Regions from separate parts of the Clostridium sulfidigenes genome, predicted to be linked through region 2. Evidence: a T-box and tRNA genes for the amino acid it is inferred to sense, from the RefSeq annotation. Region 2 holds a T-box; the other holds one or more tRNA genes.
The links. The T-box of region 2 lies ahead of argS (arginine--tRNA ligase). A T-box ahead of a tRNA ligase gene usually reads a tRNA of that ligase, here a tRNA-Arg.

Region 1: it has a tRNA-Arg gene. The T-box ahead of argS (arginine--tRNA ligase) is inferred to sense a tRNA for this amino acid. The anticodon was not compared.

The regions. Positions count from the first base shown of each region.
Region 1 covers NZ_JBQHQR010000024.1:8,324-22,253, reverse strand. Annotated here, with positions in the region: gene ACTNBA_RS18535 (M3 family oligoendopeptidase) at 1-1,624, opposite strand, end outside; gene ACTNBA_RS18530 (pro-sigmaK processing inhibitor BofA family protein) at 1,796-2,056, opposite strand; gene ACTNBA_RS18525 (DUF2508 family protein) at 2,163-2,444, opposite strand; gene recR (recombination mediator RecR) at 2,665-3,261, opposite strand; gene ACTNBA_RS18515 (YbaB/EbfC family nucleoid-associated protein) at 3,276-3,614, opposite strand; gene dnaX (DNA polymerase III subunit gamma/tau) at 3,705-5,339, opposite strand; RNA gene ffs (signal recognition particle sRNA large type) at 5,629-5,894, opposite strand; tRNA gene ACTNBA_RS18500 (tRNA-Ser) at 5,897-5,986, opposite strand; gene ACTNBA_RS18495 (TIGR00266 family protein) at 6,157-6,855, shown strand; gene lgt (prolipoprotein diacylglyceryl transferase) at 6,941-7,717, opposite strand; gene ACTNBA_RS18485 ((2Fe-2S)-binding protein) at 7,767-7,991, opposite strand; gene tadA (tRNA adenosine(34) deaminase TadA) at 7,994-8,446, opposite strand; tRNA gene ACTNBA_RS18475 (tRNA-Arg) at 8,506-8,582, opposite strand; gene ACTNBA_RS18470 (pyruvate carboxylase subunit B) at 8,880-10,268, shown strand; gene ACTNBA_RS18465 (phosphatidylserine decarboxylase) at 10,396-11,283, shown strand; gene ACTNBA_RS18460 (methyl-accepting chemotaxis protein) at 11,301-13,586, opposite strand; tRNA gene ACTNBA_RS18455 (tRNA-Arg) at 13,859-13,930, opposite strand, start outside.
Region 2 covers NZ_JBQHQR010000004.1:3,977-21,005, reverse strand. Annotated here, with positions in the region: gene ACTNBA_RS05550 (uracil-xanthine permease family protein) at 1-67, shown strand, start outside; gene ACTNBA_RS05545 (molybdopterin-binding protein) at 173-1,192, shown strand; gene ACTNBA_RS05540 (XdhC family protein) at 1,206-2,003, shown strand; gene ACTNBA_RS05535 (DUF975 family protein) at 2,170-3,009, shown strand; gene ACTNBA_RS05530 (pyruvate kinase) at 3,377-4,411, shown strand; gene ACTNBA_RS05525 (hypothetical protein) at 4,595-4,786, shown strand; gene carB (carbamoyl-phosphate synthase large subunit) at 4,881-8,087, opposite strand; gene ACTNBA_RS05515 (carbamoyl phosphate synthase small subunit) at 8,134-9,183, opposite strand; gene ACTNBA_RS05510 (hypothetical protein) at 9,521-9,679, shown strand; gene ACTNBA_RS05505 (YccF domain-containing protein) at 9,813-10,175, shown strand; gene ACTNBA_RS05500 (DUF1653 domain-containing protein) at 10,240-10,491, shown strand; gene ACTNBA_RS05495 (ABC-F family ATP-binding cassette domain-containing protein) at 10,612-12,192, shown strand; T-box leader at 12,336-12,594, shown strand; gene argS (arginine--tRNA ligase) at 12,675-14,369, shown strand; gene ACTNBA_RS05485 (FeoB-associated Cys-rich membrane protein) at 14,426-14,593, opposite strand; gene feoB (ferrous iron transport protein B) at 14,609-16,387, opposite strand; gene ACTNBA_RS05475 (FeoA family protein) at 16,389-16,616, opposite strand; gene ACTNBA_RS05470 (ribonuclease H-like domain-containing protein) at 16,835-17,029, shown strand, end outside.

The sequences.
Region 1 (13,930 bases), on a different contig from region 2:
CTTCAAATGGTGAAATTAAATTAGCATGTTTAACTAGATTTACAAATGACATTGTACCTCCAACATTACATAATCTTAAATAATCTTCCCATGCTTGTTCATGATTATCTTGATCTTTTTTCCAAAATTGAAGAGCACATATTTGAGCTAGTGTATAATCTATATAATAAAATGGACTATTAAATATGTGTGCCTGTTGGAACCACCATCCACCTCTTTCTAAGAAATCACATTCTTCATAATTTTTATGAGGTAGATATTTTTTCTCAATATTTCTCCATGCCTTTTTCCTTTCATCTGGCGTAGCATCTGGATTCTCATATACAAAGTGCTGGAATTCATCTACTGTTACACCATAAGGAATAAATTTAATAGCATCTCCTAAATGAGAGTATTTATATTTAGCTTCTTCATCTTCAAAGAAAAGTTTCATCCATGGCCAAGTGAAAAATTCCATGCTCATTGAGTGAATCTCACAACTCTCATAAGTTGGGAAGTTACATTCTGGTATAGAAATCCATCTACTTCTATAACATTGGAATGCATGACCAGCTTCATGAGTTAATACATCTACATCTCCTGAAGTACCATTAAAATTCGAAAATATAAATGGTGATTGATAGTTTGGTATATAAGTACAGTATCCGCCACCTTGCTTGCCCTTTTTAGTAACTAAATCCATTAAGTCATTTTCTATCATGAAATCAAAAAATTCTTTAGTTTCAGCTGAAAGTTCAGAATACATGTTTTTACCATTATTAACTATCCATTCCGGATTTCCTTTAGGTTTAGCATTTCCAGTTAAAAATTCAAACTTTTCATCATAATATTTAAGTTGATCTAACTCTAACCTTTCTACTTGTCTTTTATATAGTTTATCTGCTATCGGTACTATATAATCTTTTACTTGATCTCTAAATTTACTTACCATTTCTGAATTGTAGTCAGTTCTTAACATTCTCACATATCCAAGTTCTACAAAGTTTTTAAATCCAAGTTTATGTGCTATATTAGTTCTAACCTTAACCATCTCATCATATAATCTATCTATTTCTGCTTCATTATCTGTAAAGAACTTATACTTAGCTTCACTAGCACGTCTTCTCATATCTCTATCTTCTGACAATATAAATGGAGTTAATCCAGATAAGTTTCTTTCTTCACCTTCAAACATAATTTTAGCTGAAGCTATAAGTTTACTATATTCTGATGATAGTTTATTTTCTAATTGTAAATCCTTTATTACTTCTTTAGAAAATGATTTTATATTATATTCTGCTATACTAAAGAATTGTTTTCCAAATTCTTTTTCTAATTCTAATCTGAATTTACTATTTACAATAACTTTATAAAATTCTGAGTTTATTTCGTTATATAGAGGATCATATTCATCCCAATATTCTCTTTCTTTACTATAAAACTCATCCTCAGTATTTATACTATATCTTATGTTAGCTATAGTACCTAAAGTAACTATTTCATTTCTAATTTCATTAATTTCATTAATAAGCTCTTTAACTTCGATTATACTGTTACTCTCATTTGTTTTATCTATTAGACCCATTAATTTTTCTTTTATTTTTTCATAATTTGGTCTTTCATATTTAAATTCATTAAATCCCATATATACACCCCCATTTGATAAATAAATTCTACCATTTTAAAAATATTCTGTAAATACATTTTTTGTTTTTTTTAAATTTATATATTAATTCCCTCAATTATATCCATCAGTTTAAAAAAGGAGCGTAGCTACTAACTTATTAAAAAGTTATTTTACCACACTCCCTTTTCCCTATCTAAGATAATTCAATATTATTAAGAATAACACCCCTGGTATACCAAGTATTCCAGCTATAAGTGCTGTTATTGCATTAATAGGTATTACTAGTCCAAAGTTTCCACCTACTAAATTTATTAACCACAATAATATACCCCCAGCTATTCCGTTAACAATTAAGTTTAATAGAACCTTTAGTGGCCATGCAAATATTTTACCAATTATAAATATTGCAACTATAGCTATTATAAAAAATATAATGTTTGGCATATTCATCCCCCTTATAATTAAAATTATTTTAGTAATCATTAAAATAAAATCTTATGCTTAATTCTTAAATAATTTTATCTATTAATAAATTTATTAGTTATTTTACTTTATATTACCACTTATTGCAATAATTTAATTCTTCTATCATACAATCAAAACCCACTGTTATTCCACTTTTCTTTGCTTGGTTTAGAAAATATACATATTTAGCTTTAGCTTCATCTTCTTTATATATAGATATATCTATTAAACTTTTATCACTAACATTATCGAAACAACTTCTAGCAACTTCAATTTCTGTTATTGAGTCCTGTATTCCTTTTATTATTTCACGTTGCTCAGGTGTATAAATATTCTTAGCTAGTATAGTCTCTATTATTTTATCTCTGTTCATAATAATACCTCCATTATATATACTTAAATATATTTTTGACATATAATGGATGATATATACTTGTTATTTGAATTGTATGTTATATAAACAAAGTTCTTTGCTTCAGAGGAAGTTTTGCTCCCACTTTGAAGAAGATGAAGTATTAGAGCTGGTAGTCATCGGATAAAAAAGACTTGTGAAAATATATCTGCTATTCTCACAAGTCTCCTGTATAAATCAATTATATTTCTTTTCTACCTTCTAGGGCTTTAGATAAAGTAACTTCATCTGCATATTCTAAATCTCCACCTACTGGAATTCCATGAGCTATTCTTGTAACTTTAACTCCAAAAGGTTTTAATATTTTTGATATATACATGGCAGTTGCTTCACCTTCTATGTTAGGATTTGTTGCAACGATGATTTCCTTTAAATCATTATTTACCCTAGTTATCAACTCTTTTAACTTTATGTCATCTGGTCCTCTACCTTGCATTGGAGATATTGTGCCATGAAGTACATGATATACCCCATTAAATTCTCTGACTTTTTCAATGGTCATTATATCTTTAGGTTGCTCAATTACACATATTGTACTTTTATCTCTGTTAGGATTTGAGCATATAGCACATGGATCACTATCAGTAAAATTTCCACATATTGAACAATACTTTATTGTACCTCTTGCCTTCACTAATGCATTAGCAAATTCTTCAACCTCATCTTTAGGAAGATTTAAAACATGCAATGTAAGTCTTTGAGCAGTTTTACTCCCTATCCCCGGTAGCTTTCCAAATTCCTCAATTAGTTTTTCTATAGCTATAGGATAAAAATCCAAATTAGTCACCTCTATTAAAACATTCCTGGTATATTAAGTCCACCAGTTAGTTTTCCCATAGATGAATTAGTTTCTTCTTCTGCTTTCTTCAAAGCTTCATTTACAGCTGTTAAAACCAAATCTTGTAACATTTCTACGTCATCTGGGTCAACTACTTCTGGTTTAATTATTATATCTTTTAATTCTTTTTTACCAGATACTCTTACTGTTACAGCTCCACCACCAACAGATGCTTCAAACTCTTTAGTTTCTAAATCTTTCTGAGCTTCCTCCATTTGTTTTTGTAGTTTTTGTGCTTGCTTCATTAAGTTATTCATATTTCCACCCATTCCTGGAAATCCGCCTTTTGCCATTGTAATACCTCCTAAAAATTATATTTCATTATAACTAGTATATAATATTATATTATAATGTACCCACCAATTTATTAAAACCTTTAAATTTTATTCATCACATATTTCCACTAATGCCTCGGGAAATATATCTGATAGTATTTTTTCTTTATTAACTTCCCTATTTATATTATCATTTTCTATTTCATAAATAACATGAACCTTCTCATCTAATACCTCTGAGAATATATCATTTATAATTTTTCTATATTCTTCTCTTTCAAGTCTTTGTTTATGAAAATTATATTCCTTTGTAAAGCCGACGGTAATAACTCCATTCTTGAATTTCTGAACTTTTCCCATCATTAACGCTGTAGCTATTACCATATTATTTTTTTGCTTAAGGATATTTTGAATATCTTTAAAAGACTTTCTAATAATTTCAACATTTAGCTTACTTTCTCCTGCTGCAATTGGTAATTCTATATTTTCATTATTAAGCTCTACTGGTTTGCTTGTTTCAACTTTAGTTATACTTGGATTTATTTCTGGTCTTATTTCCTTTACTTCTTTTATTGCACTTTGTACTGTAATATTCCCTGATGCAATTTTATCCTCTAATCTATTCAGTCTAGCTAATATAGTTTCCATGGATGTATCATATTTTATCTTACACATTTTTATTATTGCTAGTTCTAAATATATTCTAGCCTGCTTTGTACCCTTAGAGCTATCTTCGGCTTCTTGAAGTATACTTATACACCTCATGATTTCCTCTACTCTAATTCTAGTGCTTTGATTTTTTATACTTTCTATGTTTTCAATAGACATATCCAATACATCTTCTAAATTATTACTTACATTTATCATTAATAGATTTCTCATATGAGTAATCAAATCTCTAATTAGTAAGTTAATATCTTTTCCATCCAATATTAATTTATTTACTACTCTTATGCATCCCTCAGTATCTCGATTTATAACATTATCTACTATAGTCACCATGCTGTCATTAGTAGTTATTCCTAACATATCTACTAAATCCTCATATCTAACTATATTGTTTATTGATATAGCTTGATCTAATATGGATAAAGCATCTCTCATTGCTCCATCACACATTCTAGATAATAACCTTAAGCTACCTTCTTCAATGTTTACTGATAATGAATCGGTTATTTGTTTTAACCTTAAAAATATATTTTCACTACTTATTCTCTTAAAATCAAACCTTTGACATCTTGATAATATTGTTATAGGAAGCTTTTGAGGATCAGTAGTTGCTAATATAAAAATTACTCTACTTGGTGGTTCTTCTAATGTCTTAAGAAATGCATTAACTGCACCAATAGATAGCATATGAACCTCATCTATGATAAACACCTTATACTTAGCTTCTTGTGGTGGATATTGAACATCATCTATAATATCCCTTATATTATCAACGCTATTGTGAGATGCTGCATCTAGCTCTGTTACATCTATAGCTGTACCTTGGTTTATACTTTTACACATCTCACATTCATTACATGGTTCACCTTCTATAGGGTTTAAACAATTTATTGCCTTTGCAAGTATCTTTGCTGTTGAAGTTTTACCCGTTCCTCTAGTTCCGCATAGTAAGTATGCATGAGCTATCCTATCGCTTTTTATGGCGTTTTTAAGCGTTGTAGTTATATGTTGCTGTCCAACTACGTCGCTAAATAATTTAGGTCTCCACTCTCTATAAAGTGCTTTATATCCCATGTATCCTCACTCCTTACATTAAAATTTCTAAATAAATCAATATATAAATCTACAATACTTCTTAATTATTTATTCTACTCAAAAATAATTCTTATCTTATCTATTATAATACTTCTCATAGTTATATTCTATATTCTTTACTAACTTATATTAAGTAATCAATTATATATATCTAGTTTTTCTAAAATATTTCAATATAAACTAACTCATTTAATTTATATTTCAAATTAATTATTTAAAAAAGGATAAAAAAAAAGATGTCTTTAACATCTTAAATAAAAAAATAAAGTCGTACACCTTGCTTCGATAATCAGTTTATATGCGTTACCTATACAGTTAACTCAAACCAGGTTAATCCACGGCACATGGAAGGTCTCACTTATCGCTGCTTCCTTCCAGACCTGACGAGGTTCATGAGTTTCCATTGCGTGGGACCCAGTTATCAACGCCACTTATATAGGCCAGACCATACAAATTGATACCTCAGCAAGGAATTCAATCCTGCTGTAGCGGATTGCAGGTTACAGGGCACCGCTAACTCCCCATCTAGTACGACATGGCGGAGAGAAGGGGATTCGAACCCCTGATAGAGTTGCCCCTATACACGCTTTCCAGGCGTGCTCCTTCGACCACTCGGACATCTCTCCATATCGTGTATTCATTATTATACTATTTAAAATCATTACTTTCAAGTAAAACTTATTTAAAAATATATTCCAATTGTAGTATAATTTCATTAGGATTAACAAAGTTTTCAATTTAAATTAATAATATATATATACTTATCATAAAATAATATGAATGGAGGTAGTTGTTTATGATTAATTATGAAATTAAAGGTGGTTCCATGCCAGTAGCTATCTGTTACCTAAATAGTGGAGATAAAATTGTCTCTGAATCAGGAGCTATGGGTTGGATGAGTGACAATATAATTATGGACTCTAACATGAAAGGTGGCCTATTTAAAAGTATAGGAAGATCTCTATCAGGAGAAAGCTTATTTTTAAATACCTTTACTTGCTCAGGAAATGTAGGGAAAATAGCATTCCCCTGTTCTGTGCCCGGTAGAATAATGGCTAAAGAGCTTCAACCTAATGAATCTATAATTTGTCAAAAGGGTGCTTTCATGGCAGCTGAAGATTCTGTAAGTCTTAATATTCATTTTAAAAAAAGATTCTCTAGCGGCTTATTTGGTGGCGAGGGTTTTATCCTTCAAAGAATAACCGGTCCTGGAACAGTTCTTTTAGAATTTGATGGTCATGTTGAAGAGCTTAACTTAAATCCTGGAGAAAGAATAAAAGTAGATACCGGCCATGTAGCTGCTTTTGAACCAAGTGTAAATTTTGATATTGAAATGGTTAAGGGACTAAAAAACATATTCTTTGGTGGTGAAGGCTTATTTTTAACAACACTAACAGGCCCCGGAAAAGTATACCTTCAAACTATGCCTCTTCAAAATTTAGCAGGTAAATTGTCTTTTTATCTTAATACCGGTAGCACTAATTTAAGAGATTAAATATCTTTATAGTGCCAAATAAAAATAACCTTTTAGATAATCAATATTTTAAAAAAATATTTTATTATCTAAAAGGTTTAATTTTTTAAATATGTGTAATTGTACTATTCTTCTTTTTGTATATTATTATAAGCCCTACAATCCATATAAGTACTCCTATAATACTTACAATTTGAGCTGTTCTAAGCCCAAACATCATTAAGCTGTCTGTTCTAAGTCCTTCTATAAAAAATCTTCCTATAGAATATAGTCCTATATAAGTTAAAAATACAACTCCATTCTTTTTAACCTTGTGTAACATATAGAATAGTATAAAGAACACTACTAAATTCCAAATTGATTCATATAAAAATGTAGGATGATAGTAAGTTCCATTTATATTCATACCACTTTGTATGAACTCTGGAAACTTACTTATAAAAGCTTCTGTTACAGGTCCACCATGTGCCTCTTGATTAAAGAAATTCCCCCATCTTCCAATGGCTTGGGCTAATATAATACATGGTGCTGCCATGTCTAATGAAGATGAAAGCTTTATACTTTTTCTCTTTGTACATATATATACAACTATTACTGCTGCAATTAGTCCTCCATGAATAGCAAGGCCACCTTGTCTAATATTAAATATATCCATCAAATTATCCTTATAATATCCAAACTCGAATAATACATAATAAAGTCTTGCACCAATTATGGAAATTGGAAATGCAATTAAGAATATAGTTAATACATCATCATAATTTATCCCTTTTAATTTACAAGTATATTGACTTAATAAAAGCGCTAACATGGTACCTGAGCATATTACAATTCCGTACCACATAACATCTAATCCAAATATACTTATGGCTACTGGATTCATCTATTCCCCTCCTTAATCCTTTTTATATTATTATAATCTATATAATTAATTATTTGTATTCTTTTAGTAATTCTTCTATAGTATGTTTACATCTCGTTCCCTTACAACTTCCTGTTCCAGCCCCTGTTGCCTTTTTTACGTCTTCAAAAGATTTAGCTCCATCAGCTATTGCCTTTTTTATAGCTGCTCTAGATACTACTTTACAGATACAAACTTTAGTATGTTTATCTAGTACGGCCTGTCTTAATGCCTCTTGTTTTTCTTGTTCTTCCATCTTTACAGTTTCTCCTTTCTCTTTTCCTTAAAAAACTCTTGTAGTAAATTACTACATTCATCATTATAGAGCCACTTAATATTAACCCAATGATTTAAATTTTCACTTTGAGTAATATTAAATACTGAGCCACATCCTCCAGCTCTGGGGTCAAAGGTTCCAATATATAACCTTTTTATTCTGCTTTGAACAATAGCACCAGCACACATAGGACATGGTTCTAATGTAACGTACATATCACATTCATTAAGTCTCCAATCCCCTATAGCTTCTGATGCTTTTTTTATTGCAATAATTTCTGCATGGTTAGTAGGATCATTGGTATTTTCCTTTATATTATGACCTGTAGCTATTATTTTATTGTTTTTTACTATTATTGCTCCCACGGGAACTTCATTTTTACTCTTTGCAATTTCAGCTTCAATAATTGCTTGTTGTAAAAAATAATTATCCATAACTTACTCCTCTTTATTATATATAAAAAAAACTTAGTAAAGCAAGCCTTACTAAGTTTTGGTGCGCACGAGAGGAGTCGAACCTCCGGCCTTCCCCTTAGGAGGGGGATGCTCTATCCTGCTGAGCTACGGGCGCATATTACCTAATCTTTATTATAATAATATATTTATTCTTCGTCAATAGATTAATATCTATATTTTTAGTATGAACCTATTCTCTTAATGTTAATTAATCAACCTACATAAACTTTTAAAAATAATATATCTATAGAATTTATTATTTTCATGATTATATGCACATAATATAAAAAATCTTTTAATTTTATATATTTGTCAGAAAAATAAATGATTTATTGCAGATTTTTATTTAAATCTATGTTAAAATACTAATATATTGTGATTTTGCAACAAAAAATTCAGAGGTGATTTTATAATGAAGAAGATTAACATAACCGAAACAGTTCTAAGAGATGCAAATCAATCTCTTATTGCAACAAGACTTCCTTTTGAAGATTTTGCACCTATCCTTAAAGATTTAGATGATGCAGGATATTATTCATTAGAGTGTTGGGGTGGAGCAACCTTTGACTCTTGCTTAAGATATTTAAATGAGGATCCATGGGAGAGATTAAAGAACATAAAGAAAATAGTTACTAAAACCCCTCTTCAAATGTTATTACGAGGACAAAATATTTTAGGATATAAACACTATCCAGATGACGTAGTTAGAGAATTTATTAAAATGTCTGTTTATCACGGTATGGATATAATAAGAATATTTGATGCATTAAATGACTTTGCTAATATAGAAGTTGCTATGAATGAAACTATAAAGCAAGGTGCTCATGCACAAGGAACTATAGTTTATACTGTAAGTCCAATTCATGATGTTAAAAACTATACTAAACTAGCAAAACAACTTGAAAATATGGGGGCAAACTCTATTTGTATAAAGGACATGGCTGGCCTTATAATGCCTTCTATAGCATATGACATAGTTAAGAGTATAAAGGAAACTGTTAAAATTCCAGTATTTTTACACTCTCACAGCACAAATGGTATTGCTGAAATGTCCTACTTTAAAGCTGCAGAAGCTGGTGTAGATGGAATTGACTGTTCAATTTCTTCATTCTCTAGTGGTACAGCTCAACCTCCAACAGAATCTATGCATCATGCACTAGAAACTGCTGGATTTGAAACAGGTCTTAATATAGATACCTTAACTCAAATTAATAATTTCTTTAAACCAGTTAGATCAAAAGTTTTAGAAGCTGGATTACTAGATCCAAAGGTATTAACTCCTCAACCTGAAGGACTTACAAACCAAATACCTGGAGGAATGTTATCTAATATGATTTCTCAACTTAAAGCTCAAAATTCTATTGATAAACTTGATGCAGTTCTTGCAGAAGTTCCTAAAGTAAGAGAAGACTTAGGATTCCCTCCACTTGTTACTCCAATGAGTCAAATGGTTGGAACTCAAGCTACAGTTAATGTATTAACTGGTGAAAGATATAAAATGGTTCTTAAAGAGGTTAAAGCCTATTGTAGAGGAGAATATGGTAAAGCTCCTGGGAAAATAAATGAAGATGTTCTTAAAAAGGCTCTTGGAAATGATACTCCTATTGAAGGAAGATATGCTGATACTTTAGAACCAGCCTTCCAAAAGACAAAAGAAGAACTAAAAAATATAACAACTAGCGAAGAAGATATTCTTTCTTACTTAGCCTTCCCACAAATAGCAGAAGAGTTCTTTAAAAAGAGAAGTGAAAAACCATCTAATGATGATATGAGGAAACTAACTAATAGTGAAGTAATATAAAGCTTATTTAAATATCTCCAATTAAGATATAGTAATGTATCTTAATTGGAGATATCTTTATATACCTAGTATATTTTCTGTTATAATATCATTATGTTAAATTAAAGATAAATCTGGAGTTGATATTATGATAAAATACTATGATAGAAAAAGTAAGACCTATTGTGAAGAAAATGTAGCTGGTGGAGATATACTTAATTTTATGTACAGTAATCCAATTGCTAAAACTTTTATACCCAAAATTGCAAGTAGAAAATTCTTAAGTAAACTCTATGGAATGGGCTGCAATAGTACATTTAGTAAAAAATATATACACCCTTTTGTAGATAGATTCAACATAAATATAGATGAATATGAAAAAAATATAGATGAATATAGCTCCTTTAATGACTTTTTTTATAGAAAACTTTCAAAACACAGTCGTAATATCTGTAAAGATGAGGAATCATTTATTTCTCCCTGTGACGGTAAACTATTAGCTATAGAAAAAATTGATGAGAATTCTAGCTTTACAGTTAAAGGATTTAAATATACCCTTAATGAGTTATTGCAAAATGAAGAATTAAGTAAGAATTACTCTAATGGTACTTGTTTAATATTTAGATTATGCCCAACTGATTATCACAGATTTCACTTTGTTGATTCCGGAACTTGTTCTAAATCCACATTTATAAAGGGTAAATATTACTCAGTTAATCCCGTAGCTCTTGAAAATATAAGTAAGGTTTTTTCAGAAAATAAAAGAGAGTATAGTATCCTAAAAAGCAACAATTTTGATGATATTATATATATAGAAGTAGGAGCTACCTTTGTTGGTTCTATTATTCAAACCTACTCCACATCATCCAAAATTAACCGTGGAGATGAAAAAGGGTATTTTAAGTTTGGTGGCTCAACAGTTATAGTTATACTAAAAGAAAATATATTAAAATTAGATGAAGATATATGTTATCAAAGCAATTTAGGAATAGAAACATCTGTATATATGGGAGAAAAAATAGGAGTAAGAATTTAAATTCTTACTCCTATTTTTTATAATCTAAACTTAAGCGTAGTATCATTTAATTTATCTGCATTTTCCTTGTTTTCTATGGCAGTATTTTTTATACTCTCAATATTTCCTACTATATCCATAGTTTTAGATGATATAGATGATACTCCCATAGCTCCCTCTGTAACAGTTACTGATACTTCATCTATGGCAGTAACAATTCCTTCTATAGCTTGATTTAGTACTGCAGCTTCACTACTAAACTCATTCATAAAGTTGTTAAATTGATCTGCATCTTTTTCGTATAAAGCTCCTTGCTCTATATTTTTATCATAATCATTAATTACTTGTTGTTCTATGAAATTGCTCATGCGCCCAGCACTAAGAGCCAATTCTTCTACAGATTTATTTACTATTTTAACTATTCTTTGTATATCTGCTGCTGTTTTACCAGACTCTTCAGCTAACTTTCTAACTTCATCTGCAACTACAGAGAACCCTCTTCCTGCTTCTCCTGCACGAGCAGCTTCTATTGCAGCATTTAAAGCTAATAAATTAGTTTGTTGAGTTATCTTAAGTATAGAATCAGCTAACTTATCAATCTGCTTAACTTCCTTAGAACTTGTTATAGCAACTTCCAACTCACTTTTTACACTATTATAAATATCATTGGATTTTTCTTTAGATTCTATAGCACTAGCTTTTATGCCCTGAGCTCTCTTAAGAATATCCTTAGTTATTTCATATCCTTCTAATGCTTCACTAGCTATATTCTGTACACTCTTAATCATTTCAGTAGAAGATGCGGCAATCTCTTGAGAAGTTGCTGATGTTTCTTCTATACCAGATGATACACTTTCAGTTTCAAATAATGTTTCATCTGCTTTAATTTTTAATGACTCTGTAGATTCTTCTACTATATTAGCATTATTAGTTAATACTTCAGTAGTTACTGCAATATCTCCAACAACTTCCCTTAACACTTCTCTCATATTTATAATAGATCTATATATAAGACCTATTTCATCCTTAGACTTAATTATAGCTAAATTATCATTAGTTAAATCTAACTTAGCTGTTTTATTAACCAAAGCGGCAACAGTCACTATAGGATTTATAATTACATTTGCCATTACCATTATTATAATAGAACCTATAATAACTATAGCTAATGCTACTAATGCTATTTGTTTAACCATTGTTATTACTGGTTTTCTTATTTCATTACTATTAGCATCTATAACCATAGTCCAATTTGTCCTAGGTACTAATCCATAAGATGACATTACTTTATTTCCATTTATCTTATACTCTACAGACCCAACTTCTACATTGCTTCCCTTCATAGCCTTATCTACTACATCCTTTATTTCAGGAATATCTATTGTTTGTCCAATTTTTTCTTTGTTTGGATGATATATTATATTTCCTTTTTCATCAATTAGATATGCATAACTATCTTCTATCTGTCCAATTTTTATATTTTCAATATAAGTAGAAAAACTCTCAGCATAAACATGTAATGCTATATATCCTACACATTTACTATAGTTAGCTTCATCTAATACAGGATACGTAAATACTAAAACGCCTTTATCACCAGCAACGGATTTAATTGTATTACTTATCCACTTACCCCCACTAGAACTAGTACTGTGATAAGAATTATCAACTTCATTAGCGCCAACTAAGGATTCTTCACTATCAGCTACTATATCACCTTCTGGGCTAACTAATGATATTCTGTCAACATGTTTATTAGCAGATATATATGACTTAAAGCCTTCATTTATATTTTTAACATCTTTACTATTTTTTTTCTGAGCATAATTTAATAACACATTAAGATTATCCTTAGAATTTGATAGAGCAAAAGCCTCATTAGTAACTTTATCCATCATAACAGATATAGTTTGTATAGATGATGTAGTTATACCCTCCATATTTTCTGTACTCTGACTTGAAATTGTCTTTGAAGAGTTTATGTACATAATTGTACTAGTTATTATCATTGATACTATTGTAAGACCTATCATACTAATTAATATTTTTCTTTTAACACTAGTTCCTTCAACCTGTAATTTTCCTTCTTTATAAACCTTAGCTGTGGATTTTATACTATTTATATTGTTACTTATATCATTAATTTTATCCTTATCTATTTTGTTACTATTTCTAATTTTTTTACTAATGGAGTTTTTATGTCTAATTGTAATTTTGCTAAATGCATTCTTAATACTTTTGCTTATATTTTGAAATGTACTTTTTAAATTAAATGAACTATGTTTCCTTTTTTTTAAAGTCTTATCAGACTTTCTTTTAATCATAAATATACCCCCATATATTAATAATTTATATAATAATTATCGTGCATAAAAATCTATACTAAATACAGATTATACATATTATGTAATTAACATTAAATATATTTATCTATAATCAAATTAGTTAAATTATATAATAATTTACATGCATAAACTCGTTATATAATTATAATATATGAATTTTCCTACATTTTAAGTCGAAATTTATCATATGCCTCTTATATATTTATATAAAAATAAAAAAGCCATTGCAAATTAACTGCAATGACTAAATATGGCAGGGTGTGTAGGAATCGAACCCGCAATATACGGTCCGTAGCCGTATGTTATATCCATTTAACTAACAC
Region 2 (17,029 bases):
TATACTAAATATGATTTTAAATTTTAAAAGTGAAAAAGAAGAAAATAGAAATGAATATGTAGCTTAACTATGCATTCATTGGAATACCACTTAATACAAAGATTATGTATTAGGTGGTATTTTTTTACATCTGATGATATAATATAATAAAATATAACATGGGGGTGTGACAATGAAAAAAGTTAAAGTTGAAGATGCTATTGGGATGGTGGTGGCCCACGATTTAACTAAGATCGTACCGGGGGAATTCAAGGGTGCTGCTTTTAAAAAAGGACATATAATAGAAGTAAAAGATATAGAAGAGTTGAAGTTTATAGGGAAAAATCACATTTGTATTATTGAAATGAATTCAGAAATGCTTCATGAAGACCAAGCAGCTTTAGAGTTAGGACAAGCAATTGGAGGAGAAAATACCTACCTTAAATCACCTAGTGAGGGAAAAGTAAATATTTTAGCTGCTCGGGATGGGCTTTTGAAAATTAACACTAGTTTGTTATATGAAATTAATTATATTAAAGACATTGTAGTAAGTACATTACACAATAATACTGTTGTAGAAAAGGATACAATTGTTTCTGCTACAAAAGTAACACCGTTAGTTGTAGAAAAAAGATATATCAATCAAGTTAAGGATATATTAAGAAATGTATCAGGGATTATAGACATAATACCTTTTAAAGTTCAGAAGGTAGGAATCGTTATTACTGGTACGGAAGTTTATGAAGGCATCATTACTGATAAATTTGCTCCAATACTTAAGGAAAAGGTTAGTAATTACAAAGCTATTGTTGAAGATGTCATATTTGTTCCAGATGACTTAGAAAAAATAACTAATGCTATAGAGATATTTAAGTCTAGAGGATGCAGTTTAATAATATGCAGTGGGGGAATGTCAGTAGATGCAGATGATTTAACACCTGTAGCTATTGAAAAAGTAGCTTCAGAGATAATTACCTATGGATCTCCAGTAATACCAGGAGCTATGTTTATGTTAGCATATAGTAATGATATAACTTATGTGGGGATTCCAGCTTGTGGAATGTTCTCTAAAATAACTGTATTTGATGTTTTACTTCCTAGGATAATGGCAATGGATAAAATTGGTAAGAGGGAAATAAGTGAGTTATCTCACGGAGGGCTTTGCTTGAAATGTAATATATGTCATTATCCAATTTGTCCATTTGGGAAATAGGGAGGTATTTTATATGAGTATTACTTTACTCGAAGAAGTGAATGAGCAAGTGAAGAATGGGAATTTTGTAGCTCTTTCTATAATTACTAAAGCTTGTGGATCTTCACCTAGGGGAGAAGGTACCATGATGGGAGTTCTAAGAGATGGTACTGTAATTGGTACTATAGGCGGAGGTGCAGTTGAAGATGAAATTATAAAATCTAGTATAGAGGCTATAGAAACACAAAGAAGTGGGAGATATGAATATAGTTTGAATGAAGCTAATAAAGAGCTTAATATGGTTTGTGGAGGAAACATTGAAGTATATATAAAAGTATTAATGCCTAAGCGTAAACTTCTTATAGTTGGTGGGGGACATATTGCATTGCCACTACATTTTATAGCTAATGTATTAGGATATGATATTGTAGTTTTTGAGGATAGGGAAGAATATTGTAATTGTGAAAGATTTAAATTGGCTGATGAGCTTTTACTAGGAGATATTAAAGAAAATTTAAAAAAATATCCTATAAATAATCAATGCAGTATAGTAATTATAACTAGGGGGCATTTCCATGACTATGAAGCTTTAAAAACTGTTATAGATACTGAAGTAAATTATATTGGTATGATAGGAAGTAAAGTTAAGGTAAAAAAAACTATTTATAAATTATTAGATGAAGGATTTAACAAAGATTTGTTGAATAAAGTATATGCACCTATTGGTATAGAATTAGGTGGTGAAAGACCAGAAGATATAGCATTATCTATAATGGCAGAAATTTCACTAGTTGTAAATAATGGAAAGTTAGCCCATAAAAAATTACTATAATATATAGGGATATAAAAATTTTTCTTGAATTATTGTAATATAATCAATATGTTCATAATATTTTAATTATATAAGGGTTAATTTTATTTCTAGAAAAGTAAAGTATGATAGGTAATATTGTATTTTATTAATATATAAATAAAAGGGAGTTTTAAGGGGGAAAACAATGGTAAATCGAAAAGCTTTAAAAAGTAAATCTAAAGATCAATTAAGGGGGCAGTGGAAGATACCGGTCTTAATAACATTAATAATCTTTGTAATTCAAGGAAGTATAAGTCTTGGTTCTGAAACTTTTAAAGATACTATAGGACCATCACTTCTGATAACAGTTATAAGCATAATAGTAAGCTTAAGTATAGCAATTATGAGTAATTCATTTTATCTTAAAATTTCTAGGGATAAGAAAGTTAAATTTTCTGATATACTTATCTCAGGTAAGACTTGGGGAAAAGGTATGGGTATACAGCTTTTAATAGTATTAATGTACATACCAATAATAATTATTATTGGTATAGTTGTAGGGTTTATAGCAATTCATTATAGTAACCAGATATTTATGGGTTCTTTATCAGGTAATTCTATTCCATCCTTTGAAGGCATAACAACAATGATTGTTCTGGTTACCTTAGTTTTATGTATACCAATAATTATTTTGGGTTTATATTTATTCCCAGCAGTGATTTTAGTATGTGAAGATAATAGTAAGGGTGTAATTCAGTGTATAAAAGAAAGTTTTAAATTAATGAAAGGGAATGTATGGAGTTTATTTGTACTATACCTTAGCTTTTTAGGTTGGGTGATTTTATGTATTGTACCAGGTGTAGTTGTAGCTATAATTGCAGTTTTTTCATTTAATGAAATGCTCATTACTATATTACCGTTAATTATAGGAATTAGTTTTTTATGGTTAACCCCATATATGAATACAACATTTTTGAATTTCTTTAATGAAATATCTGGATACAATAATAAACCTATATATAATGAAATTAATCCATTAAATTAACAATATGTGTTATTTATCTATATAAGTTGTCTATGAATGAGATTACTTATATAATAACTTAGTATTTAGTGTAAATTAAATTTTAACTAGGTTTATATATAAATGTTTATATCATAATTAAAGAAGATGTATATCAACTTAAATCCAAAGGAATTCTTTGGATTTTTATTATTAAGTCTAATTGGAAGTTAATAAACTAAAGCCTAAATTAAAAAAATATTGCTTCAAGATTTAAGATTGTATATAAATGCTATTGTTTGTTATGAATAAAGATGATAGATTTATAATAGATTACATTAAAGATAAAATATATTAATTAGCTATGTATTGGATAAATATAAATATAAATAAATGATTAGGTGATGAAATGAAGATAGTATGTTCAATAGGTCCTAATGTTAAGACCTTAAATGATTTAGATAAGTTTGTAAATGCAGGAATGAATTCTATGAGATTGAATTTTTCTCATATAGAAAATGATACAGCTAAAAAACAAATTAAGTATATGAAGGAGAATTATCCTGATATTTCTATTATTCAAGATTTGCAAGGCAATAAAATTAGAGTATCTAATTTGTTTAATGGCCAATTAAGGGTTAACTTTGGAGAAACCGTATATTTTTGTAGTGAAGAATTTTTTAAAGAAAATCTTAGACATAGTGGAAAGAATACATTAATTCCAATTTCTTTTCAAGGACAATTTACATGGCTTTCTAAATGTAAAAAAATTCTTATGAAGGATGGAACAATGGAATTTAATGTTGTAGGAAAGCTTAAGGATAAAGAGGCAATAAAGGCAGAAGTTATTTTAGGTGGCATGGTTAGAGGTGAGAAGGGGTTAAATGCTCCGGGAATGGATAGGTCGGGTATGACGTTAACCATAAAGGATAAGAAGGATATTGAATTTGGCCTATTAAGTGGTGTGGATATAATATGTCTTTCCTATGTTACGAGAGAATCTGATATTCTAGAATTAAAGGAATATATTAAAAAAGTAAAGAAATATAATCCTCAAATTATTATGCCTAAAATTTGGGCAAAAATAGAGTGTAAAGAAGGAATTCTTAATTTTGATTCTATTTTAAAATCTGTTGATGGAATTATGCTAGGTAGGGGAGATTTATTCTCGGAATTGGACATAATGGAAATTCCTTTTGTACAGGATGAAATAATAGGAAAGATGAAATCTGAAAAAAAGGAGCTTATAATCGCAACCTATGTGTTAGATTCTATGAGAAGTGCCCGAAAACCTAAAATTCCTGAATTAGATGATTTATATAATTTTATAAAAAATAAGGTTGATGGAATTATGCTAGCTGGAGAAGTTGGGATAGGTAAAAATCCTCTCCATGTTATAAGATTTACTAAAGAATTTATAGATAAATATAGTTATCTTAGTTAAGAAAAAAATGAAGATGGATATAAAATTTATATCCATCTTCATTTCAGAATTAATTAACTATTTAGTCTAGTTTAGTTATATTTTAGGAATAAATTCTATATATTTACACGGAGTTCAATGATATAATTAAATATAGATAGTGTAAAAACTCTACACTAACCTAAGCATATAGGGGGGATTATTATGAATAAAGATTTACAGAAGGAAAAGATACAAGAAATATATAATGAAATTACTAGATTAACAGAAGAATTATCAAAAATTCAATGTACTCATAATGAATGTGAAGAATGTCCTTTTAGAGAATTGACAACAACTGATTCCAATCAAACACTTGATTGTGGTGGATTTATTGATTTATTCATGTATAACTAATAAATTCTTATAATTATTTAAAATGTAGAACAAAAGCAATAGACTTAATTTTGTCTATTGCTTTTAAGCATATATTAATGAAAAATTATATAAACTATTTTCCTAAGTTAAATATATCTAAATCTTTAACTTTCAATCCTCGTTTCATTACTGTTACCATTGCTCTTAAGGTATCGAGAGAAGTCATTAATGAAACTCCTGATTCTACAGCTGTTCTTCTAAGTTTAAAGCCGTCGCGCTGAGAATCATTTCCTCTAGTTGGTGTATTAACTATCATATTTATAGATTTGTTTCTGATAAAATCTACTATATCAGGTTTTCCTTCACCAATTTTATTAACTATTTTTGCATCTATACCTTCAATTTGAAGCATTTTTGCAGTTCCTTCTGTGGCTACTATCTGACAGCCAAGTAAGTTCATTTCTTTAGCTAGTATTAAGAATTCATCTTTGTCACTATTATTTATGGTTGCTAGTAATTTGTCTCCAGACTTTAAAATTGGTCTTTTGGCAGCCAAGAAACCCTTCATCATAGCTTCATCAAAGGTATGTCCTACACCAAGTACTTCTCCAGTAGATCTCATTTCAGGTCCAAGACTTACTTCAACCTTTGGAAGCTTTTCAGTAGAGAATATAGGTACTTTTACAGTTACAAAATCAGGTTCAGCACATATTTGTTCCTTATATCCCATATTTTCTAGAGATTCTCCAAGCATGGCGCGAGTAGCTAATTCAACTATAGGAACATTAGTAACCTTACTTATATATGGAACTGTACGAGAAGCTCTAGGATTAACTTCTATGATAAAAATTTCTCCTTCAAACTCAATGAACTGAATATTTATCATGCCAAGAACTTTAAGCTCTAAAGCAATCTTCTTTGTATATTCAAAGATAGTTTTCTTAGATTTGTCAGATATATTTTGAGAAGGATATATGCTTATAGAATCTCCAGAGTGGACTCCGGCTTTTTCAAGGTGTTCCATAATTCCTGGAATTAAAATACTTTTACCATCACAGATAGCATCCACTTCAATTTCTCTACCAACTAAGTATCTATCAATTAAAACAGGATTTTTATGATCTCTTTTAAAAGAATTCTCCAAATACTTTTTAAGTTCCTTTTCTCTATAGGTGATTTCCATACCTTGACCTCCTAACACATAAGAAGGTCTAACAAGTACAGGATATCCAAGGTTCTCAGCACTAACAATTCCTTCATCAAGGTTCCATACTGCAATTCCTTTAGGTCTATTAATATCAAGATCTTCAAGCATAGCATCAAATCTTTCTCTATCTTCGGCCCTATCTATACCATCAGCATCAGTACCTAAAATCTTAATTCCATTTTCTCTTAGAAACTTAGATAGTTTTATAGCAGTTTGACCACCAAATTGAAGAATTACACCTTCAGGTTTTTCTTTGTTGATTATGTTGAGTACATCTTCTTCAGTTAGAGGTTCAAAGTAAAGTTTATCTGATATATCAAAGTCCGTTGATACAGTTTCTGGGTTATTATTTACAATTATAGTTTCGATACCTTTTTTCTTAAGAGCTCTAACAGCATGAACAGAGCAGTAATCAAACTCAATTCCTTGTCCGATTCTAATAGGACCTGAACCTATAACCATTACTTTTCTTTTATCAGATACAACTACTTCGTCAAATTCTTCATAGGTTGAATAGTAATATGGTGATATGGCATCAAACTCTCCAGCGCAAGTATCTACCATCTTATAGGTTGGCATAATGTTATACAGCTTTCTAAGGGTATACAATTCTATAGGGCTAATATCCATTAAGTCTGCAATACCTTTGTCTGAAAACCCCTTTTTCTTTAATAGTTTTAGATAATCTTTATTTAAATCTTCTAATTTAGCAGTTTTTAAGAATTCTTCTTGTTCTACTATCCATTTTATTTTATTTATAAAGAAGGTATCTATTCCTGTAACTTCTGATAACTTCTCCACTAGATATTTTCTTCTAAGCATTTCAGCTAGATCGAAGATTCTTTCATCATCTGGCACCATTACGCTACTCTTTAGCTGCGACAAAGTTTTTTCCTGAGATGGTTTATGATCTAACACATATTTTCCTATTTCTAAGGAGCGAATTCCTTTTAGGAAGGCAGCCTCAAAATTTGATCCTATAGCCATAATTTCCCCCGTTGCCATCATTTTGGTTCCTAAGGATTTATTAGCGTTTTTAAATTTATCAAAAGGCCATTTTGGTATTTTTACAACTACATAATCAAGAGCTGGCTCAAAGGAAGCCATTGTTTTACCAGTAACGGAATTTACAATTTCATCTAGGGTATATCCAAGGCTGATTTTTGCAGCTACCTTAGCTATGGGATATCCTGTAGCCTTTGATGCAAGGGCAGATGAACGAGATACTCTAGGATTTATTTCAATTACAGCATACTCAAAACTATTAGGATTTAAAGCAAACTGTACATTACAGCCCCCAATAATTCCTACTTCGTCTATTATTTTTAATGCTGAAGTCCTAAGCATTTGATATTCTTTGTCAGATAGGGTTTGAGACGGAGCAACAACTATAGAATCTCCTGTATGAACACCAACGGGATCTATGTTTTCCATATTGCATACTGTTATGCAATTCCCATGAGAATCACGCATAACTTCATATTCAACTTCCTTCCATCCTTTAATACTTTTTTCTAGAAGAACTTGTTTTACAGGGCTAAGATAAAGACCGTTTTCTAATATGGTAGTTAATTCTTCTTCGGTATCTGCAATACCACCACCAGTACCACCAAGGGTGTAGGCAGGTCTTATAATTACAGGGTAACCAATCTTTTTTGCAAAGTTAACTCCAGAATCTACATCATTTACTATATCTGACTCAATAACAGGCTCGTTGATTTTTTCCATTAATGCCTTAAATAAATCTCTGTCTTCTCCTTTTTTTATAGATTTTACAGAAGTTCCTATGATTTTAACTCCATATTTATCTAATATACCTTTTTCAGCAAGTTCTATTGTTAGGTTTAAACCTGTTTGTCCACCCATACCTGATAAAATGCTGTCTGGTTTTTCTTTTACTATAATTTTCTCAATAAATTCAGTAGTTAATGGCTCTATATATATTTTATCTGCCACTTCCTTGTCAGTCATTATGGTTGCAGGGTTAGAGTTTATTAGTATGGTTTCTATCCCTTCTTCCATAAGTGCTCTACAAGCTTGAGTTCCAGAATAGTCGAATTCAGCTGATTGTCCTATTACTATTGGACCAGATCCTATTATTAATACTTTTTTTATGTTATTTCTCTTACTCATTGATTATTCCTCCTACATGAAAGCTCACTGTCTTTCTTAATGTAATTTATTTAATTAAGCTTAAAAAACTATCAAATATAACGTTATTTTCTTTAGGTCCTGGTGATGCTTCAGGATGATATTGTACACTTGCTATTGGCAATTTTTTATGCATCATACCTTCTAAGGTACCGTCATTTACACTGATATGAGTGATGTCCATATCAATAGGTAACTTAGAAACAAAATAGCCATGATTTTGACTTGTTATATATACCTTACTTGATATAATATCTTTCACTGGGTGATTAGATCCTCTATGACCAAACTTTAATTTACTAGTTTCTCCACCAAAGGCCCAAGCTAAAAGTTGATGTCCAAGGCAAATTCCGCAAGTAGGTTTTGAAGTTGCTAATTTTACTACTTCTTTAACTATATTATCTAATTTCATAGGATCTCCAGGACCATTAGATAGAAATATTAAATCTGGGTTTGTAGAAAGAATTTCTTCAGCCTTTGAGGTAGCTGGAAACACAGTTAGTCTACAATTTCTTTCTTTGAAACTTCTTAAGATATTTGATTTAACTCCAAAGTCCATAACGGCAACATGTGGTCCACTGCCTGGTATTTCATATATTTCATCAGTAGATACTTTATACACAGCATCATCATTTTGGAATTTTTCCAACTTATCCTTTATATCTTCTAAGGATAAGTTTTTAGTTGTTATATAACCCTTCATTGATCCATGGTATCTAAGAATTTTCGTAAGGGCCCTTGTATCAATACCTTCTAGTCCGAAAATTTTGTTTTCTATAAGATATCCATCTAACTCCATCTCACATCTGAAGTTTGAAGGATTATTAGATTTTTCTCTTACAATAAAACCCTTAACTTTTGGAGAAGAAGATTCTAAATCCTCTAAATTAATTCCATAATTTCCAACTAGGGGATAGGTCATAGTTACAATTTGACCATAATAAGATGGATCAGTAAGAGTTTCCTGATACCCAGTCATAGATGTATTAAATACTACTTCTCCAACGGTATCATCAATGTATCCAAAGGCTTTACCTTTGAATTCCATTCCGTTTTCTAATATAAGTTTTGCTTCAATATTTTTTGTTTTCAAGAAAAACCCTCCAATCAAAATAATTAATGTACAACAAAAAGGACAACAAACAAAGCAAATTATAAGCTGCTCTATTTATTATCCTATGGGTTTCTCTTTAAAATAATTATAATTCTAGCCATTATTCCTGTCTCCCTTCTTGGCCTCTCTGGACCAACTTAAAAGTAGATTTGTCCTTTTGATTTTATAAAAAACTTTTTAAAATGTCAATAATAAAATAAATATATTATTATAAAATATAATTTCTACTGAAATATTTAGCAAATATTTGCTGAATAAATCTAATAAAATTACTAACAATAAATTCAGGAGGTGATAACAAATGAGTAAAAACAATGGTTTAAAAAATAATAGTAATCTCCAAGGGTTAAATTCAAAGGCTATTGGTAATTATACTAAAGGCGCCGTAGAAAATTTTGAAAATAAAATTGTTAGTGAAACAAATTATTTAGAAAAAGTAAATAAAAATTTAGATAAATAAAAGTATTTATAAATAAGCTTAGGTAAATTTAATTTTATCTAAGCTTATTTTTGTTAATTTTTATTAAATTCCATTGCAAATATAAATTAATTATATATTATATTAATTATTAGAAGTTTTTAAGGAGTATATTATGAGTTGTTTAGGAAATATTATTTGGTTTATATTTGGAGGATTAGTTGCAGGGTTACAATGGTTTTTAACAGGTCTTTTATGGTGTATAACTATTGTGGGAATACCAGTTGGAATTCAGTGTTTTAAGTTAGCTAAACTACAATTTGCACCTTTCGGAAAAGAAGTTATTACAACAAATGATAGTAGTATGGGATTTTTTCTTAATATATTATGGGTAATATTTGGAGGTTTGCTCCTTGCAATAACCAATTTAATAAGTGCATTTTTACTGTCCATAACTATAATAGGTATACCTTTTGCTGCACAATCATTAAAAATGGCAAAATTATCTTTAGCACCATTTGGAAAAGATGTAATATAAAAATTGATTTAATAGGTTATATTTATGATTATTGTAGTATTAAAGTAATTATATAGGAGGAGTTATGAGAGATATATCAGAATTAAAGGGGAAGATTTTTAGACACTTCAAAGGGGATTTATATTTACTTGAGGATTTTGTAATAAATTCAGAAACACAAGAAAAGATGGTGCTATATAGAGCATTATATGGGGAGTGTGGATTGTTTGTAAGACCATATAAGATGTTTATAGAAGAAGTACCTAAAAATAAGGTTAATCCAACAGGACAAAGGTATAGATTTCAAGAGATAATAGTAGAAAGTAAAAATATTTGAAGTAAAGAATAGTATAAAATATAAATCTATGTTATAATAGTAATCGTATGTTTTAAAGAAAAGTTCAAGAGGTTTTACCCAATGGGTAAGACTTTTTTAATGATAATTGGAGGTAACGTTATGATTAGTACTACAGGAGTTAGTTTAAGATACGGAGGACGTAAACTTTTTGAGGATGTTAATATTAAGTTCACAGAAGGTAATTGTTATGGATTAATAGGAGCAAATGGTGCAGGGAAGTCTACATTTCTTAAAATATTATCCGGAGATATAGAACCTAATACAGGCGAAGTTAATATAACACCAGGACAAAGATTAGCAGTTTTAAAGCAAGATCACTTTGCTTATGATGAAGAAGAAGTACTAAGAACTGTAATTATGGGTCATCCTAGATTAATTGAAATTATGAATGAAAAGGATGCTCTTTATGCTAAAGAAGATTTTAGTGATGAAGATGGTATAAGAGCCTCTGAGCTTGAAGGTGAGTTTGCAGATCTTAATGGTTGGGAAGCTGAAAGTGAAGCAGCTACATTACTTCAAGGACTTGGGATAACAGAAGATTTACATTACAAGTTAATGAAGGATTTAAATGGTTCAGAGAAAGTTAAAGTCTTACTTGCACAAGCCTTATTTGGTCATCCAGATATTCTTTTACTTGACGAGCCTACCAACCACTTAGATATTAAATCTATAGCTTGGCTTGAAAATTTCTTAATGGATTTTGAGGGAACTGTTATTGTGGTATCCCACGATAGACACTTCCTAAATAAAGTATGTACTAATATGGCTGATGTAGACTTTGGAAAAATTCAAATGTATGTTGGTAACTATGATTTCTGGTATGAATCAAGTCAATTAGCATTACAAATGTCTAAGGATCAGAATAAAAAGAAAGAAGAAAAAATTAAAGAGCTTCAAAACTTTATAGCTCGTTTTAGTTCTAATGCATCAAAAGCTAAGCAAGCAACTAGTAGAAAGAAGCAATTAGATAAATTAACTCTTGATGATATTAAGCCATCTTCAAGAAGATATCCATTTGTAGGATTTAAAGCGGATAGAGAAGCTGGTAATGATTTGCTAGTTGTTGAGAATCTATGTAAGACTATTGATGGTGTTAAAGTTTTAGATAATGTAAGTTTTATGATATATAAGAATGATAAGGTAGCATTTTTAGGAGATGGTATTGCTAAAACCACTTTATTTAAAATATTGATGGGTGAAATGGAACCAGATAGTGGAAGCTATAAATGGGGGATAACTACATCTCAATCGTATTTCCCATCTGATAACTCTGAGTTCTTTGAGAGTTGCGATCTAAATCTTGTGGATTGGTTAAGACAATTTTCAGAAGAAAAGGCGGAAAGTTTTATAAGAGGATTCCTTGGAAGAATGTTATTCTCAGGAGAAGAAGCATTAAAGCAAGCATCTGTACTATCTGGAGGGGAAAAAGTTCGTTGTATGCTATCAAAGATGATGTTAAGTGGAGCTAACGTATTAATCTTAGATGAGCCTACAAACCACCTAGATCTTGAATCCATAACAGCAGTTAATAATGGATTAATTAACTTTGCTGGAACTATATTATTTACATCCCATGACCATCAGTTTATCAATACTGTTGCAAATAGAATAATAGAAATTATTCCTGGTGGTGTAATTGATAAGAATATGACTTATGATGAGTATTTAGAATTAAAATAGAGCTTAGGTTGATATAAAAATTACTTTTGTAGTAGATAGGCATTAAATGAATAAATTAACATTTAACTTGTATAAATATTAATTTATTTAGTTGACAATTTACCATTATTTATTTATAATACAAATAATATAAAATTTAATATGGAAATTCTATGAAAAGGACAGTACTTTCTTTATTAATTCTTAAAGCGAGTGAAGGTTGGTGTGAGCTTCACAAGAATAAAAGAATCTTAACAAGTAATTGTAGGGAAATTTATTTATAATAAATTAGGAAGAGAACCTTGGAGAAGCTGCCCAAAAGGATTACTTAGTAGGGTTAGTCGTGAAAAGCGTTAAAATTATGAGTGGACTTTTTAAAAAAGTCAATTAGAGTGGTACCACGGGTATATAACCGTCTCTTTCCAATGGAAAGAGACGGTTTTTTATATGCATTTTGAAATTTTAATAAATAAAAGAGTTAGAAATAAAAAGGAGGATTTATTATGGAGTATAAAAATATAATAGCAGAAAATTTATGTAAGCATATAGATATGGAAAAGGAAACAATAGAAAGGCTTGTTGAAAACCCACCAAAACCAGAAATGGGGGACTTTGCATTCCCGTGTTTTCAATTAGCAAAATCTATGAAGAAAGCACCAAATATGATAGCTCAAGATCTAAAAGGATTACTTGGTAATTTAGATGGATTTGAAAAAATAGAAGCTTTTGGTCCTTATATAAACTTTTTTGTGGCTAAAAATGATTTTATGAAAGAAATTATTGAAAAAGTGTTAAATGAGAAAGAGAATTATGGAAGTACAAAAGAAGGAGAAGGCAAAAATGTAATTGTTGAATATTGTTCAGCTAATATTGCAAAGCCATTTCACGTGGGACATTTATATACTACTATGATTGGTAATTCTCTTTATAAAATATTTAATTCTCAAGGATATAATGCTATAGGGATAAACCACTTAGGAGACTGGGGAACACAATTTGGTAAACTTATATATGCATATAATCATTGGGGTGATGAGAAAGCTTTAGAGGAAGAACCGATTAAAGAAATGTTAAGGGTTTATGTAAAATTTCATGATGAAGCAGAAAAAAATCCTGCTCTTGATGATGAAGGAAGAAAGCATTTTAAACTTCTAGAGGATGGTAATGAAGAAGAAGTTAAGCTGTGGACTAAATTTAAAGACTTAAGCTTAAAGGAATTTGATAAATTATTTAATATGTTAAATGTGAAATTTGATTCTTTTGCTGGTGAAAGCTTCTATCAAGATAAAATGGATGCTGTCATTGATGAAATAGAATCTAAAGGGTTATTAACGGAAAGTAATGGTGCTAAGGTTGTTATGTTAGAGGAGCTTAATATTCCACCTTGTATAATAAAAAAGGCAGATGGAGCTACAATATATGCCACTCGTGATTTAGCAGCTATGTTCTATAGAAAGAAAACCTATGATTTTTATAAGAATATATATGTAGTTGCAAAGGACCAATCTCTTCACTTTAAACAAGTATTTAGTACAGTTAAAAAGATGGGCTATGATTGGGCAGATGATTGTATACATGTACCATTTGGATTAGTTCGTTTCCCAGATAAGAAGCTTTCTACAAGAAAAGGTGATGTAGTATTCCTTGAGGATTTGTTAAACGAAGCTGTGGTTAAAACAGAAGAAATAATAAATGAGAAAAATCCTACATTAGAAAATAAAAATGAAGTAGCTAAGAAGGTAGGAATTGGAGCAGTTGTGTTTGCTTATCTTAAAAACTCAAGAGAGAGAGACATAATCTTTGATTGGGATGAAATGCTTAGCTTTGAAGGAGAAACTGGACCATATGTTCAATACACTTATGCTAGAGGAAAGAGTATTTTAAGAAAATTAGGAGAAGGTACTGGAGAAGTTGATTATGGTAAGCTTATTTCAGAGGAAGAGTTTGAACTAGTTAAAACTTTATCTGGGTTTAATAATTCTATTAAGCAGGCTTTGGATAAACTACAACCAAGTATAGTTACAAGATTTACTATAGATGTAGCTAAAGCTTTTAATAAATTCTATAATTCTATAAATATATCTAACTCAGAGGACGAAGTAACAAAAAATACCAGATTAGCTTTAGTTAAGGCTACTCTTCAAGTAATAGAAAGTGGATTACATCTTATAGGTCTTGAAACAGTAGATGAAATGTAATAAAAGATTAATATAAAGAAAATCCCTTGGACAATTTATCATCCAAGGGATTTTCTTTACTTATTATGTTGTTTATCATCCTCATATTTTTTTATTGTATTAACGTAATTAGGACACTTAGAGGTACAACTACCACAATTACATCCTTTAGATTTTTTCTTTAAATTTTTAAATAGAATAAAGATCGCTAATATAGCAATAATTATAGTTATAAGTATTTCCATAGTATTATCACCTCTTTAAAATATCAGTGAAGCTATATGATATATTCCAAATGAAAAAATCCATGCCACAATAAATTGATATACAACTGAGAATATAGCAAGTTTTCCGCTGAATTCTTTTTTAAAGGTAGCTACAACAGAAACACATGGTGTGTATAACAATGTAAATACTAAGAAAGAAAGACCACTAGCTATTGTAAATGTCGTAGCTATGCTATTAGCTAAATCACCAGTATAAAGTACCCCTAGAGTTCCTATAACTACTTCTTTAGCCATAAGTCCAGTTAAAAGTGCCACAGAGTTTTCCCATGTACCAAAGCCTAATGGAGCAAAAATTGGAGATATGAAGTTACCTATAGATGCAAGGAAACTTTCGTTAATTTCAGACATTCCACTCATATTAAAGTTTGATAAGAACCATACTAGAACAGATATAGAGAATATTAAAGTTCCAGCTTTTTTTAAAAATCCTTTACCTTTTTCCCAAGTATGAAGTATTAAACTTTTAAACTCAGGAAGTTTGTATTCAGGTAATTCTATGATAAAGGGTTCTTCGTCTTTTTTAAATAAAGTATTTTTAAATATAAACGCCATTATAAAGGCTACTATAAGTCCTAAGAAATATAATCCGAAAATGACTAATGATTCATAACCTGCAAAGAGTGCACCAGCAAATAGGGCATATACAGGTAATCTGGCATTACAAGACATAAAAGGAATAATCAGAGCTGTTAACTTTCTATCTTTTTCACTTTCTAAAGTTCTTGCAGACATTATTCCTGGTACTGAACATCCAAAGCCCATTATTAAAGGTATAAAAGCCTTTCCTGAAAGCCCTAATTTTCTCATTAACTTGTCCATGATAAATGCTGTTCTAGCCATATAACCACTATCTTCAAGGAAGCTAATCCCTACAAATAGAGTTAATATAATTGGAAGAAATACAATTACTGAACCAACACCACCAATGATACCATCAATTATTAATGATTTAAACCAAGGGGATGTATTAGCTAGAGGTATTTCTATTAAAGATACAAAGTCCTCATTGACTAGTTTATCAGCTAATTCTTGCAGTGGCCCACCAACCCAATCAAAGGTAAACTTAAATATAATAAACATAATTCCTAAAAATATAGGGTAAGCCAAAAACTTATTAAGCACAATAGAATCTAATTTTTCAGTAATAGTATTAATGTTTGTTTTTTTTCCTTCTACACATCTGTTCAGAATGTTTTCTATATATCCATAAGTTTCTTTTTCGTTCATTTTATTAAACTCATGTTTAGAATTAATAGTTTTGTCTATAGAGTTAAAGGAAGAGTTATTAATAAGAAAATCTTTAACCTCTTTTACACCTTCACCTTTAGAAGCAGATATAGCCATAATATTCACACCTAATTCTTTAGATAAATCGGAATAATTAATGTGAATTCCATTACTTTCTGCTACATCTATCATATTTACCACTAATAAAATAGGCTTATTAAATTCGGTTAATTGAGAGGTTAAGTAAAGGTTTCTCTCCAAATTAGAACCGTCTATTATATTTATAATTAAATCTACTTCATCAGTATACAAAAAGTTTTTAGACACTTTTTCTTCATTAGAAAAGGTATCCATTGCATATATGCCTGGTAGGTCAACAATTTTTATTTCCTTTGACAAATATCCTTCTTTTTTATCTACAGTTACACCTGCCCAGTTACCTACATATTGGTTAGAACCTGTTAGTGCATTAAATAAAGTTGTTTTTCCTACATTAGGATTACCAATAAGGGCAATGGTTTTCATATTACACTGCCTCCTTAATAAAAATTAATTCAGCATCTTTTTTTCTGATTGCAAGGTCTGTCCCTCTTAAGTTTATAATAATTGGATCTCCTAAAGGAGCGGTTTTCTTAACTAAAACCTCTGTTCCTTCAACAAATCCTAAAGCTAATAATCTTTTAGCTAATCTATCATCACATGCAAGTTCTTTAATTAAACCTTTATCACCAGGTTTTAAATTAAAAACATTCATGAATATCACTCCTTTATGAAAATAATTATCAATATCTATGGTATTATTATATTCTAAATGATAACCAATGTCAACTTAAAATATGTATTAATAAAATGTATAAAACGGATGTATTATATAGATAAAAAGGATTTATTTATGGTATAATATAATTATATATTTTTATAGTACATATAATTATATATAGGTTTATTTGAAGTACAATACCTATTAAAGAAATGAGTGGTAAGGTGATAGTTAAAGAAAGTACTATAGACATTGAAAAAGATAAATTTAAACAAAGTCTAAATATTAGCGGAGATAATGAACTTTATAAAAAATCAGTTTTCTTTGACTTAGAACATTATGTTTATAAGAAACCTATATGCATAGGGGTCTTTGGAGCAGGATATTATGACGAAGAAAATAATAAG